3 regions of the Paenibacillus sp. FSL H7-0350 genome follow, and region 3 is predicted to be linked to each of the others. Evidence: riboswitches for the same ligand, from Rfam matches in the RefSeq annotation. Region 3 holds a riboswitch; each other region holds the start of a gene.
The links. Region 3 has a riboswitch for cyclic di-GMP ahead of NYE24_RS23680 (transglutaminase-like domain-containing protein). Riboswitches for the same ligand answer to the same signal wherever they lie in the genome.

Region 1: linked by a shared signal. The riboswitch ahead of NYE24_RS25525 (PA14 domain-containing protein) and the one ahead of NYE24_RS23680 (transglutaminase-like domain-containing protein) in region 3 are both predicted to bind cyclic di-GMP.
Region 2: linked by a shared signal. The riboswitch ahead of NYE24_RS08540 (thiamine pyrophosphate-binding protein) and the one ahead of NYE24_RS23680 (transglutaminase-like domain-containing protein) in region 3 are both predicted to bind cyclic di-GMP.

What each region holds. Positions count from the first base shown of each region.
Region 1 covers NZ_CP151972.1:5,620,384-5,626,184, forward strand. The annotation lists gene NYE24_RS25515 (UDP-glucose/GDP-mannose dehydrogenase family protein) at 1-1,015, shown strand, start outside; gene NYE24_RS25520 (sugar phosphate nucleotidyltransferase) at 2,395-3,768, shown strand; cyclic di-GMP riboswitch class I at 3,907-3,987, shown strand; gene NYE24_RS25525 (PA14 domain-containing protein) at 4,002-5,801, shown strand, end outside.
Region 2 covers NZ_CP151972.1:1,810,250-1,816,050, reverse strand. The annotation lists gene NYE24_RS08550 (hypothetical protein) at 1-234, opposite strand, end outside; gene NYE24_RS08545 (carboxymuconolactone decarboxylase family protein) at 386-766, opposite strand; gene NYE24_RS08540 (thiamine pyrophosphate-binding protein) at 816-2,459, opposite strand; cyclic di-GMP riboswitch class I at 2,576-2,672, opposite strand; gene NYE24_RS08535 (methyl-accepting chemotaxis protein) at 3,174-4,424, opposite strand; gene NYE24_RS08530 (WYL domain-containing protein) at 4,498-5,238, opposite strand; gene NYE24_RS08525 (HTH domain-containing protein) at 5,235-5,390, opposite strand; gene NYE24_RS08520 (SDR family NAD(P)-dependent oxidoreductase) at 5,528-5,801, shown strand, end outside.
Region 3 covers NZ_CP151972.1:5,187,691-5,193,491, reverse strand. The annotation lists rRNA gene NYE24_RS23685 (16S ribosomal RNA) at 1-775, opposite strand, end outside; gene NYE24_RS23680 (transglutaminase-like domain-containing protein) at 1,143-1,952, opposite strand; cyclic di-GMP riboswitch class I at 1,966-2,047, opposite strand; cyclic di-GMP riboswitch class I at 2,121-2,202, opposite strand; gene NYE24_RS23675 (class D sortase) at 2,329-2,982, opposite strand; gene NYE24_RS23670 (GtrA family protein) at 3,049-3,453, opposite strand; gene NYE24_RS23665 (glycosyltransferase family 2 protein) at 3,443-4,420, opposite strand; gene NYE24_RS23660 (glycosyltransferase family 39 protein) at 4,517-5,801, opposite strand, start outside.

The DNA.
Region 1 (5,801 bases), 430 kb from region 3:
GATGGAAGGCTACAAGATCATCATGACCAAGTCGACCGTCCCTGTTGGCACCAATGAGCGTATCCGCCAGCTGATCTCCTCCCTCACGAATCATCCCTTCGATATCGTCTCTGCGCCTGAATTCCTCCGTGAAGGCTCTGCCATCCGCGACACGCTTCATCCCGACCGGATCGTCATCGGACTGGATAATTCGGCGCTTGAGCCGACCATGCGTGAGCTTCATAAGGGCTTCACAGACAACGTATTCGTTACGGATATCCGCAGCGCTGAGATGATCAAATATGCCTCGAATGCTTTTCTGGCGACGAAGATCTCCTTCATTAATGAGATTGCCAACATTTGCGAAAAGGTAGGAGCAGATGTCACCGAAGTCGCAGGCGGCATGGGGATGGACCAGAGAATCGGTTCGACCTTCCTGCAAGCCGGTATCGGTTATGGCGGCTCCTGCTTCCCGAAGGACACCAATGCGCTGATCCAGATTGCCGGTAACGTGGATTATGAGTTCAAGCTGCTCAAATCCGTCGTTGAAGTCAATAAAGGCCAGCGCTTCATGATTATCTCCAAGCTCCATGAATCGCTCGGCAGCCTGCGAGGCGCGGTCATCGGCATCTGGGGGCTTGCCTTCAAGCCCAATACCGATGATGTCCGCGAGGCCCCGGCCCGTGAGATTGTTGAGGCGCTGGTGGCCGAAGGCGCCATCGTCAAGCTGTACGATCCGATTGCGGCCGATAACTTCCGTAAGGAATACGATCACCCGCAGCTCCGCTGGTGCGGACTGGCGGAAGAGGCTGCCGAGGGCAGCGATGCCGTCTGCCTGCTGACCGACTGGAGCCAGTTCAAGGAGATCAACCTGCACCAGCTCGCCGGAACCATGCGCCGCCAGGTGCTGATCGACGGCCGCAACGTCTATAGCAAAGAGCAAATCGAAGGCACCGGCCTCGAGTACATCTCCGTCGGCCGCCCGCAGATGGGCGGGCTTAGCGGATTCTCCGCTAGCGTGGCTGGCGCGGTGTAGAGCGGCGATCAAGGGCAGCGATCCACGGCGAGTCAGCCTTTTCTGGAGGAGCTGCGCCGGATCGGCTGCGCGGCGAAATGAAGGGGATAAATCCTCTTGAATGCGCTGAAAGTGGGCTGCGCGGTGAAATGAAGAGCACAAGTGCACCTGAATCCCGGGAAAGTTGGCTAAATGAGTAAATGAGGAGCACAAGTGCACCTGAATCCCGGGAAAGTTGGCTAAATGAGTAAATGAGGAGCACAAGTGCACCTGAATCCCGGGAAAGTTGGCTAAACGAGCAAATGAGGAGCACAAGTGCACCTGATTTCCCGGATTCGAGCCAAATGGAGTAAATGAAGAGCACAAGTGCCCCTGAATCCCGGGAAAGTTGGCTAAATGAGCAAATGAGGAGCACAAGTGCCCCTGAATCCCGGGAAAGTTAGCTAAACGATCAAATGAGGAGCACAAGTGCACCTGAATCCCGGTAAAGTTGGCTAAATGAGTAAATGAGGAGCACAAGTGCACCTGAATCCCGGGAAAGTTGGCTAAATGAGTAAATGAGGAGCACAAGTGCACCTGAATCCCGGGAAAGTTGGCTAAATGAGTAAATGAGGAGCACAAGTGCACCTGAATCCCGGGAAAGTTGGCTAAATGAGCAAATGAAGAGCACAAATGCCCCTGAATCCTAGGAAAGTTGGCTAAACGAGTAAATGAAGAGCACAAGTGCACCTGATTTCCCGGATTCGAGCCAAATGGAGTAAATGAGGAGCACAAGTGCCCCTGAATCCTGGAAAAGTTGGCTAAACGGGCAAATAAGGAGCACAAGTGCCCCTGAATCCCGGGAAAGTTGGCTAAACGAGCAAATGAGGAGCACAAGTGCCCTTGATTTCTCGGATTCGAGCCAAATGGAGCAACTGAGCAGCATTTGTGTCACGTACTTAAACTAACCAGCTTCTGCCGCCGCAAATTTGTGCGGCAAGCCCTTGGAACAAGAGTCTTGAATCCCGGTCTTGAATTCCATTGTCTTGGAATTCTTGCTTTCTCTAGCCGCTAGGTCAGCGGCGACGCCTTGGAACAAGCGGCAGCCCGGCCCCCCTTGCCGCTACAACAAGCGGCAATACCCGGATCTTTAGCCGGGAGCTTCGCCTGCGGGCGAAGCGGATATAAAAAGTAAAGCCGGTTATGAAATGGAGTGGAGAGGAATTTTGGAGCTGTAGGAGCGTTAGCGTCCGCCTTTGTCTCCGGATGTTATCTGCTGCAAGCAATATAATCAACAACATCTGGAGACAACAGCGGCCGTAAGCCCAAAATTCCTTGCAGCGACCCTCATAACAGGCGGGATTTTAACACACAGCCGCAATAAGAAATACCCAATAACAATACGATATGGAGGGTTCACTATGAAACTAGTACTTCTATCAGGCGGCTCCGGCAAGCGGCTCTGGCCGTTGTCCAATGATTCACGCTCCAAGCAATTTCTGAAGGTACTGGCAAGTCCGGCAGGTGAACCGGAATCAATGGTACAACGGGTATGGAGACAGCTGGAGGAGAACGGCATGGCCGGGTCCTCTTATCTGGCGACCGGACGCAGCCAGGTGGAGATGATCCAGAGCCAGCTCGGCAGCGAGGTGCCGATCATCGTGGAGCCGGAGCGGCGGGATACGTTCCCGGCCATTGCGCTGACGGCGGCCTACCTCTATTCCATCGCAGGGGTTTCCCCAAGCGAGACCGTGGCGATTCTGCCGGTGGACCCATACGTGGAATCCTCCTTTTTCGAAACGGTACTGCAACTGGAGAACACCATGCTGGTGAGCGGGGCGAACCTGGCGCTGATGGGCGTAGTTCCCGAGCATGCTTCGGAGAAATACGGCTACATTATTCCAACGGGTGCAGATGCGGGAGCGAATGGTTATCTGCAGGTCAGCCACTTCCAGGAGAAGCCGGACCGTGTGCAGGCCGAGGAGCTGATTAGCCAGGGGGCTCTCTGGAACTGCGGGGTGTTCGCTTTCCGTCTGGGTTACCTGCTGGATATCCTGCAGCGCAAAGGGCTGCCGCTTAATTATGAGGAACTGCAGAAGCAGTATAAGCTGCTGTCTTCCATCAGCTTCGATTACGAAGTGGTAGAGAAAGAAGAGAACATCGTCGTACAGCCGTATGCCGGATTCTGGAAGGACCTGGGTACCTGGAACACCTTGACCGAGGAAATGACCAGCAACCATGTCGGCAAAGGCTTTGTGACCGCTGACTCCGAGGGGACCTGCCTCATTAACGAGCTGGATATTCCGATTACCGTGATCGGGGCGAAGGATCTGATTATCGCTGCCAGCCCGGACGGCATTCTGGTGACGCACAAGACTGAGAGTCCGCGGATCAAGGAAGTGCTGAAGTCTTTTGAACAAAGACCGATGTACGAGGAGCGCCGCTGGGGCCACTACAAGGTGATAGATTATGTAAAGTATGACGAAGGCAACGAGGTGCTGACCAAGCGGATTTTCATCAATGAGGGCAAAAATATCAGCTATCAGCTGCATCACAAACGCAGTGAAATCTGGACCTTCGTCAGCGGGGAAGCCAGCATTGTCATCAATGAGAAGATGCATACGGTGAAGGCGGGAGATGTGGTGCGGATACCGGAAGGGACCAAGCATGCCATTCTTGCTCTTACCGATGTGGAGTTCATTGAGGTGCAGACGGGGTCGGAGCTGGTAGAGGAAGATAACATCCGTATTACTCTGGACTGGGAGGATATAGCGCTACATCAGTTTATTTCGTAGGTCTAACTTATCTATTTAACCATTTGTTACAGAATCAAAACAGGTACTCGGAACTATTTATTCGGAGAAATTCGCGTTTGCTCTACAAAAAAATTGCATAAAGACGATAATTTACGGTAAGAGGGATTGATCCTTCCAAAACGACAAAGGCAAACCTGATCGAAAGACAGGGACGCAAAGCTATAGGGCCTTCGCAAGAGTGGCAGCCTGGCTACCGAAAGGAAGAGAATATTGTGAAAACTTACCGTAAGTCTCGTTTGCTCTGCGCTGTGCTGTCGCTGGCCGTGGTATTGTCTGCTGTACCTGTGGGACTGGGAATCGCCCCTTCCACCGTCAAGGCTGCCTCCTCTGAAGGAGCGCCGGTGAACCCTAACGCCTCAGCGGAGGCGGTCAAGCTGCTGAACAATCTGTATGATATCTCGGGAAATGGAATCATTACAGGCCAGCATGACTATTTCGAGAGTCCGGATGAGCTGAGCAACAAGCTGAAGGGAACAAGCGGACAATACGCAGCACTGCATGGTTATGAGCTGGGAGCAATCGGTGGGCAGAGTGAGAGCGGAGTAGCTGCACAACGCAAAAATATCGTCTGGAGTGCGACGAACTGGTCCAGAGCGGGCGGCATTGTCGCCATGACCTTCCACCAGAATCTGCCGGGCACCAAGTACGAATGGTCCAATGTGCAGAAGCCGATCACCCAGGCGCAATTTAACAAATACGTAACCCCCGGAACGCCAGAGTATAATGCACTGATCACCGATCTGGATAAAGTAGCGGTCTCTCTGAAAAGCCTGCGGGATGCTAAGGTTCCGATCCTCTGGAGACCTTACCACGAAATGAACGGCGGCTGGTTCTGGTGGGGGAAGAAAGATAATTTTACAGCCCTGTGGAATATTATGTATGACCGGTTCGTGAACGTTCATCAGTTAAATAATCTGCTCTGGGTATGGAACCCGAATGCGCCTAATGCAAGCTCCGATCCCTATCCACGGACTTATCCGGGCGCGGACAGAGTGGATGTGCTGGCAGCAGATATATATAATAACGACTACTCCAATAAATATCATGATGATCTGACCAGCCTGGCTGGCGGCAAACCGATCGGCATCGGCGAGAACGGTGAAATGCCAAATATATCGAAGCTAAAGCTGAACCAGCAGAATTACGTGTTCATGATGAACTGGGGCAAGATGCTCTATGAGAATAACAGCACGGCGACAATCAAGAATTTCATGAATGACAGTTACACACTAACCCGTGACCAATATAAGGCCTGGTCTGCTCCGGCGGCGGCTCCTAAGCCAATCGCAACGCCAACGGCAACGCCGACGCCTACAGTATCACTGACACCAACAGCAACACCGACACAAACCGCAACACCGACGGCAACGCCGACGGCAACACCAACCGTTGCGCCGACTCAGAAGCCGGTCCCAACCTTCGGCGACCCGGAGAGTAAGCCTGGCCAGAATGGCCTGCTTGGAGAATACTTCAAGAACATGACGCTCTCGGGGACACCGGTTATGGTGCGTAACGATGATGTCATCAGCTTCAATTGGCGTCAGGGGACTCCTAATGCCGCACTGGGCGTAGATTACTTCTCAATTCGCTGGACCGGACAGATTAAGCCGGCTTACAGTGAGACTTATCAGTTCTATACTACATCGGATGACGGTATCCGCTTGTGGGTGAACGGCACAGCGGTCATTGACAGCTGGGTCAAACAGAGCGGAACTGCCCGCACAGGAAGCATAGCCTTAACTGCCGGGCAATTGTACGATATCAAAGTAGAGTACTATGAGAATGCTGGCGATGCCAATGTCCATCTGATGTGGCAGAGCCCTAGCCAGGTGAAGGGAACCGTACCTGCAAGTGCGCTTTTCTCCAGAGCAGGCAACATATCCATACCTGTTCCGGCTGCAACAGCAGTACCGACAACGGTACCAGCAGCAACAGCAACGCCGGCACCAGTAACAACACCAACACCAGCAGCGACACCAACACTGACGCCAGTACCGGCACCAACGCCGACA
Region 2 (5,801 bases), 3.4 Mb from region 3:
GCCATCAGCCTTGAACATGATGAAGCAGTTTTCAAGCAGCGGCACGACATCAGGAGCTGTTACATTCAGCTTGCGGCAGTCGATATCCAGGGCATATTCAGCAGGGCTAATGGGGTTGATGGTCTGCTGGTAAGCCTGTATGGATTTGAGTCCGTCCTCGTTAGAGAAGGTTCCCTCCAGCTCGATATTGATTACTTTCTTCGCAGTGTCTGTCTTCAAAATAAATTGTCCCATGTTGATCTCTCCCTAAGTGTAATTTGAAATACCCCCAAAACATGATATTTGTGACTATATTCGACAAATTGCATTCGAATTTGGGATATTTTGCCTTCATTATAACCGGAGCATGCTGAAATGCGCAATCGAAAAGTCGAAATTTGTAGATTTATGAAGATTTTTCTTTGATTTCCTCCAGGGTATCCAGCAGCACATTAAAGGCCGAAATTACCCGGGGAGCACCGACGCAAGGGACCAGATGAAGCAGCACGCCCTTGATCTGCTCAACAGTCATGCCAACACGGAGCGCCATTACATAATGAACACCTAACTGCTCATACTGCCCCATCGTAATCAGAGACGAGATCACCGCGATCTCTTTCCAGTCAGAGCCAATCGTGGTCCGTTGAAAAATATCGCCATAAGCATTGCCCATGATATATTCGGCTAGTTCCGGAAAATGCTCTTTGATCGGAGCTAGGGCCTTGGCCCCATAATCTCCAGAGAGATTAGTGAAATGATCGAGTCCGCTGTTCGTGTTCTTGTTCACGCTATGGCCTCCTGATAGTAGGTTAGAAACGGTGTGCAATAAGGCTTGCTTACGTAAGATCCAGCGTGCGGTGAGCCGTAGGTGGCATTTCATCGCGGTCAGTCAGCAATTCAATGACAGCTGGCTTGTTAAGCGCTACAGCTTCGCGGATGGCAGCGGCGAACTCCTCCTGCGTCTCACAGCGGAAGCCGGCTGCACCCAGAGATTCAGCGAATTTCACGGCATTCATTGGAACCTCGAAGATCGTACCGTCAATCCGGCCGGTGGTCTTCTCCATCCCCTTAAGCGCCATATCCAGCTGCATATTATTCACCACGATGAAAATCACCGGAATGTCCTTGCAAACAGCTGTGTTTATTTCAGTTCCGAGCATCATAAAACAGCCGTCCCCGGTAATGCAGAAGACCGTCTCACCGGGAGAGGCCGTCTTGGCGCCGATCGCCATGCCAATTGAATTGCCCATGCAGGCAAAGTAGGCATCGAATATGAAGCTGCCGGGCCTGCGCACATTGAACCATTTCACAGCATTGAATCCATGGCTGCCGTCATCTACAAACACGCTGCTGTTGTAAGGAATCAATTCGCTCATCGTGCTCATTACCGAAGCCAGAGAGAGCCCCGCCAGTACGGGAAGCTCATCATTGTAATCATTCGAGACTGTGATTTCATGCTTGGTAACCGCTGAGAAGTCCAGCTTCTGGAGATACAGAGCCAGGTTGTCCCTTAAGTCTCCGCCGACAGCAATAGTAGATGAGGTGAGTATTTTACCGACAAAGGTCGGGTCTACATCGAACTGGATCAGCTGCCGCGGATGATTCTCCGGCTTCAGGTTGCAGATGGTCATATCGCTGAGGCGGGACCCCAGAACGATGAAGAGGTCGCTGTTGTTCATCAGTTCATCTCCATGCGAGGAGCCGCCGACGCCTATTGGACCATGGTAGAGCGGATGATCGTAAGCTATAGCGCCTTTGCCGCCTGGAGAGGTGACCACAGGTATGTTAAAGGTCTCGGCCAGCTGGACCAGTTCCTGATGTGCTCCTGAGCGGTTGACGCCCTTACCGGCAATGATCAGGGGTCTAGCGGATTCATTGATCGCCGAGCTGACCCGTTCATAGTTCTGATAGCTGACCAGCCCTTCACGTTCCGGCAGAACAATCCGGCATTCCGCAAGCCGCTCTGTCTGCACATCAAACGGAATGCAGAGATGAACCGGACCTTTTTGGTCACCGAGGGCGATGGATAGGGCATGATTGAAAATGGTGCTGAAATGATCCCCGCGTTCAACGAGCTTGCTGAAGAGGGTGGCCGGCCGGAACATATCCGCCAAATCAGCCAGATAGGAAGTGGAATCCTGACATTGGGGAATGCCCAGCTCCTTGATGGACTGGTGGCCGGTGATGAAGAGGACGGGAAGATTATTGGCCTTGGCATGCGCTGCTGCGGTGAGCAGATTCGTTCCGCCCGGACCGGAAGTGCCGAAGGCTACTCCGAGGCTGCCGGTCTTCAGAGCATAACCGCCGGCAGCGAAGCCGGAGCTAGACTCGTGCCGGCCGGGGATGAACTCAATACCATAGTCAACCAGTTTCAAAGCGATGGGGCAAATAGATTTGCCTATGATTCCAAAAGAATGTGTGACTCCCAAATTGCGTAATGCTTCCGCCATATAATCTGCAACTGTCTTCAGAACATCCACCCCGCAAGTTGTTATTTGTATTAGTCAGCAATAGAAAACCTGTACTCAACATAGGAGCACAGGTCTGTTGCACGAATCACCATAATCAAACGCATAACCTAAGGCGTTTACAGTTTTTCAGCAACCTGGCTGTCATGATCCCACTTCATAAATGAGACTGTAGATCCATGGCTTTGCGTCATTCCCTTTCGGTGAATTTTGCCGGTATGCGATTATAAATGAATCTGTGAAGAATTTTCCTTTACAATATATTCCTCACTCCTCTTTTGTCAATAACCCCGATGAGAAGAAACTCGGAATTTGACGAATATTCAGGAGTGAAAATGGATGAATATTTGGATTTTCAAACTTTTGAAAATGGTTCCCTTTGGAAGGCTAAAGTCTTAAAATGCAAATGGATATTTAGGGCTATTATTATGAGGAGTAAGCATAAAGCCTCATTACATTCCTGATCTACTGTAAAATGTTAAGAATTCACTAGATATACAGCAATGTAAAATCCACTTATAGGACTTAAGTAGTGTATGTGTGCGGTGATGCCTTATAGACAAGCTATGCCTATAGAACGACTATAGTAAAGAAGTGCAAAGCGGATTTTTTACCCTTATGCACAATTTCAACAATTTGTGAATATTACATAACAATCTTAGTTTTGCACAGAAAAAGAGACACCATCTGCAGGAAATCCCGCAGATGTGTCTCTTTTGGCTAAGGTTAGAATTTGAAAATATGAATTGTTTTTTGCAGGTTAAAGACAGCGGAAGTCATCTTCTCTGTCTCCTCAGCTACGGATTGCAGAGCGTGAATCTGTTCGTTCATCGCTGCGGATACCTCTTCGGTCCCTGCGGCGGTCTCCTGGGTGATGGCTGAGATATTCTCGATCGCCCCGGAGATCTTAAGCGCGCTCTCCAGCATAAGGTCACTCTCTGCGGAGAAGGAGGCGATCTGCTCGGTTATGTATTGGACACTATGTACGATCTGAGCAAAAATATTGGCCGTCTCTGTAATCATCTTATTCTGTACCTGGACTACCTCTTCGTTGATGGCGATATTATCAATGGCCTGCTTGATATCTGATTCAATGCTGCGTACCAGCCCGAATACCTCTTTGGTTGAAGCGGTGGATTCCTCAGCCAGCTTGCGGACCTCCTGGGCAACGACAGCGAAGCCACGGCCATGCTCGCCTGCACGCGCTGCTTCAATAGAGGCATTGAGCGACAGCAGATTGGTCTGTTCGGCAATTTCGGTAATCGTCTTGGTAATCATCGTAATGCCGCGCGCGTTCTGTGACAGGGCTTCAATGGTATCCGCCACCTTCTGGGTCGCCTGGATGTTCTTGCGCATGCCTTCGGCCTGGGTATCCACCGATTGCCGTCCCTGTTCAACCAATTCCAGCGTATGTACAGATCGTCTATTCATTTCCTTGGTGGAATTCGTATAATTGGAGACTTTGATTTCGATATCCTTGATCGATTCGGTCATATCAGCAATATCCACTGAGATTTCGTTAGCGCCGAGAGCCAGTTCATTGGAGGAGGAGGCCACCTGCGCCATGACAAATTTCAGATTCTGATTCTTGTCTTCAATCCCGCGGCTGGCGTCCATAACCTGCCGGGTAATCTGTGAGGCATCGGTGAGGATTTTTTTGAGCTTGTCAATCATGGTGTTGAAGGACCGGCTAATGTCACCCATAGAGCCGCTCTCGTCGGCACGGCTGGTGAAGTCTCCTTTGGCAATGGTGTGCGTCACATTGGAGATATCCTCAAATGAAGATGTAAGCGTTCTCTCAATGAAGCGCGCAAGCGGGTAAGTCAGCGCTGCCAGAACGGCGACAAGAATAATGCCGATGAGCAGCCTGTCCATAAGGATTAGTGTGATTAAAACAGGGACAGCGAATAAAGCGGCAACCAGGTAACATCCGGTGACGATTTTTTGTTTCAACGGCAGCTTGTTCATCCAGTCCATAATGTAGAGTCCCCCTATAAATAATAATGTGTATTGTAATATTATAGGGGATACTAGTGCATTTGGTCTATTATTAAAAATCGTATAATGCTGCCGCTTCACGCAGAGCTGAAGCAACAGTATCTACAAGCTCAGGCGGTGCGGTCACCTTGATGCCCTGACCCAGGGAGAGGATGATCCGGCGTGCAGACTCCGGCGTGTTGAATTCGGCCTCGGCCCTGATCCAGCCAGGGGCCTCAGAAGGCTCCTGGTGCAACAGGGCGACGTATCGTTCCCTCTGGAGCTCCTTCATCGTGTGATTCCTGACAAGCAGGCTGGCGGGGTACCGGGGCAAGGCAGACTTGAACGCTGCGGTGGAGGTCTCCCAGTACTCAGACAGGACGAAATCCTCCGGCTGCTCAAAAGACTCAGCTGTGACTTTGGCCTCAGTAATTCTGGAGACCCTGTAGGTCCGCATCTCGCCGTCATGCCCCGCGACCAAGTACCAGACGCCGCGCTTGACTACCAGCCCCAGCGGTGCAACCAGCCGCTCGGTAGTATCCTCCCCGCGCAGATAGGTGATGCTCACCTTGCGGTTCTCCCATAAGGCTCCCTGTAAAGCGGCTAGGCAGGGATAGGTCTCCCCGGAGGGATGCCATCCGGCTCCATCGATGTGAATCCGCTGGCTGAGGAAGCTGAAAGCAGAGACGGGCTGCCTGGTAGCGGCAGCCTGCAGCTTACGGGCGGCCGAGGAGAACTCCTCCTGAATGCCCAGAGCGTGCAGAATCGCCGGATCAGCGGGCACCAGCAGCGCGGCAATCTCCTTGGTGTTCATTCCGCTGAGGGAATTCCGGAGAAGCTGAGTGCCTCCATATCCCGGAAGATTGTACGTTCGGATACCTCCAGCGTTTGCGCCAGCTCCTTGGAGCTGATTTTGCCGCGGCTCTGTAAAAGTTGAACGATAGTGATCAGACGGTCTGCTCTCATTCGGATGCCTCCCTAACTTTATTATTAAATTATATATGTCAGTGGTTGTCATGTATAAGGTATATATTAGACAAGAGTACGGATTAGCGCAAATGATCTTCTAATCCGGGCATGATAGATGTAAGGGAGCGGATCAAATGACAAATCTGCAAGGGAAAGTGGCATTGGTAACAGGAGGGAGCAGGGGAGCGGGCAGAGGCATTGCGCTGGAGCTGGCGAAGGCAGGCGCCTATGTATACATTACGGGCAGGAATGCTGGTACACCGCAGGAGCAACATGCAAGGACGCTTGAAGGTGTGCTGGCTGAGATTCGCCGGTCAGGCGGGGAAGGAGCTGTAATCCGCTGTGATCATACCAGTGACAGTGAGACAGAAGCTGTAATCCGGCAGATTAGCGCAGAGCAGGGCAGAC
Region 3 (5,801 bases):
GCGCCTCAGCGTCAGTTACAGCCCAGAAAGTCGCCTTCGCCACTGGTGTTCCTCCACATATCTACGCATTTCACCGCTACACGTGGAATTCCACTTTCCTCTTCTGTACTCAAGTCACCCAGTTTCCAGTGCGACCTCAGGTTGAGCCCAAGGTTTAAACACCAGACTTAAATAACCGCCTGCGCGCGCTTTACGCCCAATAATTCCGGACAACGCTTGCCCCCTACGTATTACCGCGGCTGCTGGCACGTAGTTAGCCGGGGCTTTCTTCTCAGGTACCGTCACTCCGGCAGCAGTTACTCTACCGGACGTTCTTCCCTGGCAACAGAGCTTTACGATCCGAAAACCTTCATCACTCACGCGGCGTTGCTCCGTCAGGCTTGCGCCCATTGCGGAAGATTCCCTACTGCTGCCTCCCGTAGGAGTCTGGGCCGTGTCTCAGTCCCAGTGTGGCCGTTCACCCTCTCAGGTCGGCTACGCATCGTCGCCTTGGTGGGCCATTACCCCACCAACTAGCTAATGCGCCGCAGGCCCATCCCCAAGCAGCAGATTGCTCCGCCTTTCATTCTCTCCTCAGGAGAAAAAAGAAATTATCCGGTATTAGCTACCGTTTCCGGTAGTTATCCCAGGCTTGAGGGCAGGTTGCCTACGTGTTACTCACCCGTCCGCCGCTAAGTCTGAAAGGAAGCAAGCTTCCTTTCAGACTCCGCTCGACTTGCATGTATTAGGCACGCCGCCAGCGTTCGTCCTGAGCCAGGATCAAACTCTCCAAATTGGTATTTAGAAAGAGCGATTGCTCATTTTGAAACATCTGACGAGAATTTACATTCTCTAATTTGGATCTCACCGAAGCGATCTCCAGATACTCACTCGTTGTTCAGTTTTCAAAGATCAAGCTCGTTGTCAGCGCCGCTTACCGCGTCACCAGCAACTCTTATAATATATCACGTTCATCCGAGCAATGCAAGCTTTATTTTTGAAATTACTTATTTAAGTAATCTCTCATTTCCTTTGCCGCTCCAACAACGCTTACTTATAATAACCTATCCTTCTATTAAAAAGCAACCTTTATATAAATAAAAATAACCCGCTTAATGATTAAGCGGGTTATTCTCAGGTAATGCTATAGTTCACAGCTATTCTTAGTAGAATTTCGCTGCAGTGTATTTGCTTGCTGCTTTGACCAGTTCTGTTGATACTGTGTTCTTGCCCAGACCTGCATCGACTGTAGTATCAATCGTTACCCATTTGCCGTTCAGGAACACTTCGTTCCAGGCATGGTATGAAGTTACATAGCTTGTATTTCCCATAACCAATTTGGTTGGAATACCTTCACTGCGGAGCATAGTAGCGAACAAGGATGCGTAATCGTAGCAGATCCCTTTGTTGGTAGCCAGCGTGTTATCGTTGTTCGGAATATAATCTGTGCTTACGCTGTTAGCCAGAGAGTAGTCATATTTCACGTTAGCTACGATGTAATTGTAGATAGCCTTAACTTTGTCTGCATCTGTGGTCAGACCCTTTGTAAGCTGGGCTGCCTTTTGAACGGATTTATCGGAAGAACTCCACTTAACATTCTGCACAGAGCTCAAATATACGGCATTCACATTGCTCATTGAAAGAGAGACAGTCTCGGAAGATAGTACTTTGTATTTGTTGCCCGTAGTATTCTCAAGAACGGATACCTTGTAAGAGCCGTTTCCTTGTTGCAGCGGGAACGTCTCGTTCGGCTTGGAGGTGTATAAGTTGTAAGTATAGCTGTTATTGTCCTTGGTAATCATGAGCTTCATCTTCTTGTCCTTAGGAACATCGTACGAAACCCCGATAACCCCTTGATCAAGTTGTCCAACATTTAACCAGCTTGAATCTGCATTAGCAGCTTGAGCAGTGCCTGTCTGCACGGAAGTGACGATTACAAAAAGTGTAATTAGCATTAAATAAAACTTTTTCATGGATAAAACCCCTTTCGGTAGCTGGCTGCCATCCATGACGGGAAGGCCCTTTAGCTTTGCGTCCCTACCTTTCGATAGGTTTGCCGTTATCGTATAAGCTTTATCTGTCTAATCTACTACCACATAATGACAGATTCTGAATTAAAACAAACAAAAAAAGCCTCTTCATTCGGTAGCTGGCTGCCATCCATGACGGGAAGGCCCTCTAGCTTTGCGTCCCTACCTTTCGATAGGTTTGCCGTTATCGTGCATTAGCTTTTGATAGTTCTATTTTACCATACACATCTCTATTAGCAAGACCCAAATTGCTAGATTCCACCACAAATATACTAAAATTTTATGTTTTTTCGACCTTTATCGCCTTGTTCTGATAGATTCAGGTGAGCTTCGCATGAATGATGAGTCTGTGGGTCGGGTTGACAAGCGGATCACAGGTAATGAGGGTCAGAATCTTATCATTATCATTTCCCTTCAGTACCGAAATATCGGTAGGCTCTACAATAGATACATCATATACAACATACTTGTATTCCTGGCCGCTTGTAATAACAGTAATGGTGTCCCCATTACCGACCTCATCCAGTCTGTTGAACAGCCGCCCTGCCGTTCTTGAGCGGTGTGCCGCAATTGCTGCATTGCCTACCGCGCCAATCGGAGCTGTCTCCTTCATATGCGCCGCAGCATGCTTCATATTGGTCTTGGTGGCGCCCTCCAGAACAGGCAGCTTCAGATCGATTTTGTCGATTTCAATAATGGCAGTGATCTTCCCTCCAACTTCAATCTCGGGCGCTGCAGTGGGCACCGGCTCTTCCGCACCAGACTCTTCCGCGAGCAGCTGGGTGACTTCCGCATAAGGCTTGCTCAGATCCTGGCTGGCAGGAGCCGTAGCCGAAGGAACGATTTCACTATAAGCCTGTTCGGCCTCTTCCAGCAGCTTCTGCTGTTGACGGTCCTCGTACCATTCGCTTCCTTTGGGGTAGAGCATAATCAGGACCCCGGCAAGTATAATCAAATAGGATAACTTCCGCATGACAATCGCCTCCGCAATATAGAATAACTGCAGCCCCGCAGGATACGGGGAATATATACTGTCTCTTTAGAATACCCATTTCCGGCTTCCAAAGAAATTAATGATCACTGTTATGAAGGTAACCAGCACCTTGGCCAGTAGCACCTGTATCCCCAGCCGGTCAGTCAGAAGATGAATCAGCAGCACCGAAATGCCCAGTACCAGCAGATTCAGCACAATAAATCTCACCAGCTGCATCCGGTCAAAGCCGCCATTCCCGCCTCTGTCCCTTCCCTTAAAGGTCACCTTCTTATTCCAGAAAAAGCTGTTGGCCGTCCCGGCGCTGTAGGAAATAATCTGTGCGGGGGTGTTAAGCATCCCCAGGGAATGCAGCAGGGTAAATACCGCAAAATCTATGAATGTATTAAGCAGGCCCACCGCATTAAATTTCAGAAACTGGATCATGCCTGCGCGCCAAGCCTTATCTTGCATAATCGCTTTCCTTCCGGGTGTCTTCAGCCTCTGTCTCCGGGTAGCCTCTGGTCTCGCTTACGATATAGAGTGGTCTATCCTTCGATTCGTCATAGATCCGTCCGATGTATTCCCCAATGACGCCCAGCAGCATCAGCACAATGCCGTTAAACAGCAGGTTAACTCCCACAATGGATGCCCAGCCCGGCACGGTCCAGGAGGTGAAAACCTTCTGGAATAAAACCAGGAACAGGTAAATGAAGCTGGAGAAGGACAGGAAGAAGCCGACATAGGAGGCGATTTTGAGCGGCTTATGCGAGAAGGAGGTGATTCCGTCGAGCGCAAAGCGGATCATTTTTTTGAGCGGATATTTTGTCTCCCCGGCGAAGCGTTCCTCCCGCACATATTCCACCATGGTCTGCCGGAAGCCAACCCAGCTCACCAGCCCCCGCACATAACGGTTCTTCTCCTTCAGGCCGCGCAGCACATCGCAGACCTTACGGTCGATCAGCCGGAAGTCCCCGGTATCTGTGGGAATCTCCACACTGGTCATGCTGCTGAGCAGACGGTAAAAGATTTTGGCTGTCACCTTCTTGAAGAAGGTCTCTCCGTGGCGCTTCAGCCGCTTGGCATAGACTACCTCATAGCCTTCCTTCCACTTGGCGATCATCTGCAGGATGACCTCCGGCGGGTCCTGGAGATCTGCGTCAATCACCACAACAGCCTGACCTTCAGCATAATCCATGCCCGCTGTAATCGCCACCTGGTGGCCGAAGTTACGGGAGAAGTCAATCAGCTTGACATGCTCATCCGCATTACTGATTCCGCGTATAATCTCAGCCGTACGGTCCCGGCTGCCGTCATTGACGAACACGAGCTCATAGGTATCCCCGCACTCATCCATTACTTTTTTGAGCCGCTCGTAGGTTACCTGAATGACTTCCTCCTCATTATACATGGGGACAATTACACTATATCTGGCCTTCACAAGGGTTCCTCCTAAATTTATTGTAAGCCACAGCTTCCTTGATGCACCTCATCAACATCAGCTTTGAACAACTATACGGCTCTTACAGCTCCCCTCCTAGAATACCCAGGAAGGGAACCAGCGAAGTACTTGAATGATATAACTGCTGTTCACCTGCATGCCGGATAATACCGGATAGAACATTACAAACAGGATGGCGGCGGCCGCAACATAGGCGTACCGCAGGTATCTGGCACCCTGGAACCTGCTGTCAAGCAGCTTCAGGATGTACACAATGGATAGAATCATAAACGGCACCATCGCAAAGTAATGGTACAGGAACGTCTCACGCGGCACAAGCATCCAGGGAACATATTGTGAGAAGAAGCCGATCCAGATCATGTACAGGTTCTTGTCCCGGCGCTTCACAGTGAACCATACGGCAGCCAGCATCGCGAAGATTCCTGTCCACCAGATCAGCGGATTGCCCATCGTTACTATGCTGCTCGTCTTGCCTGCGGGTAAGCCTTCGCCGCCGCTGAAGAACCACACGGGACGCTTCATGAACGGCCACTCCCACCAGGAGGAGGCGAACGGATGTGTTGCTACAAGCTGGCTGTGATAGTTGTACATATTCTTCTGGGCATCAATCAGCCCCTTAACGGTGAAGCCCTCTGCCGACGCAGACAGTGAAGGAATGAAGGACAAACTATATACGATCCCTGGAATGACAATGAAGAATCCTATACAGCTAGCCAAGGTGATCACTGTATTCTTCCAGAAGGACTGATCTGCATTCCTGCAGGCGGCTTTGAGCTCCTGCCCGCTCAGCTTGCCTTCAGCCAATAGACGTCCGGCAGCCTTGTATTCCCTGTAGCGTTCAAAGAGTACCAGCGCAAGCATAATAGCAAGTCCCGCGCCGCCGTAAATCACGATCCACTTCGAAGCAACCCCGATGCCGAAGAACAGGCCGGACCAGAACAGCGGAACCAGTGTGGTCCGCAGCGGAACACGGTAGAAATTCATCGTGAAATACCGCTGCATGAAATAGAACATCAGCATAATGAAGAATACACCATATACATCGATGGTCGAAATCCGCGTCTGGGTGAAATGCATGAAGTCCAGTGCGAACAATCCTGTTGCCAGTGCAGCATAGGTAGTCTTACGGAACAACCGCATAGCCATAATATAGATCAGCGGCAGCATCGCAATCCCGAACAAGGTGCCTATGATCCGCCACCCGAACGGATTGACGCCGAACAGCTCCATTCCTATCCCGATCAGCAGCTTGCCAAGCGGCGGGTGCGTGTTCTCATAAGGCACAATATTATGATAATGCTCATAAGCCGTGCGGGCATGATAGATCTCATCAAAATACGTACTGTTCATGAAATTAGAG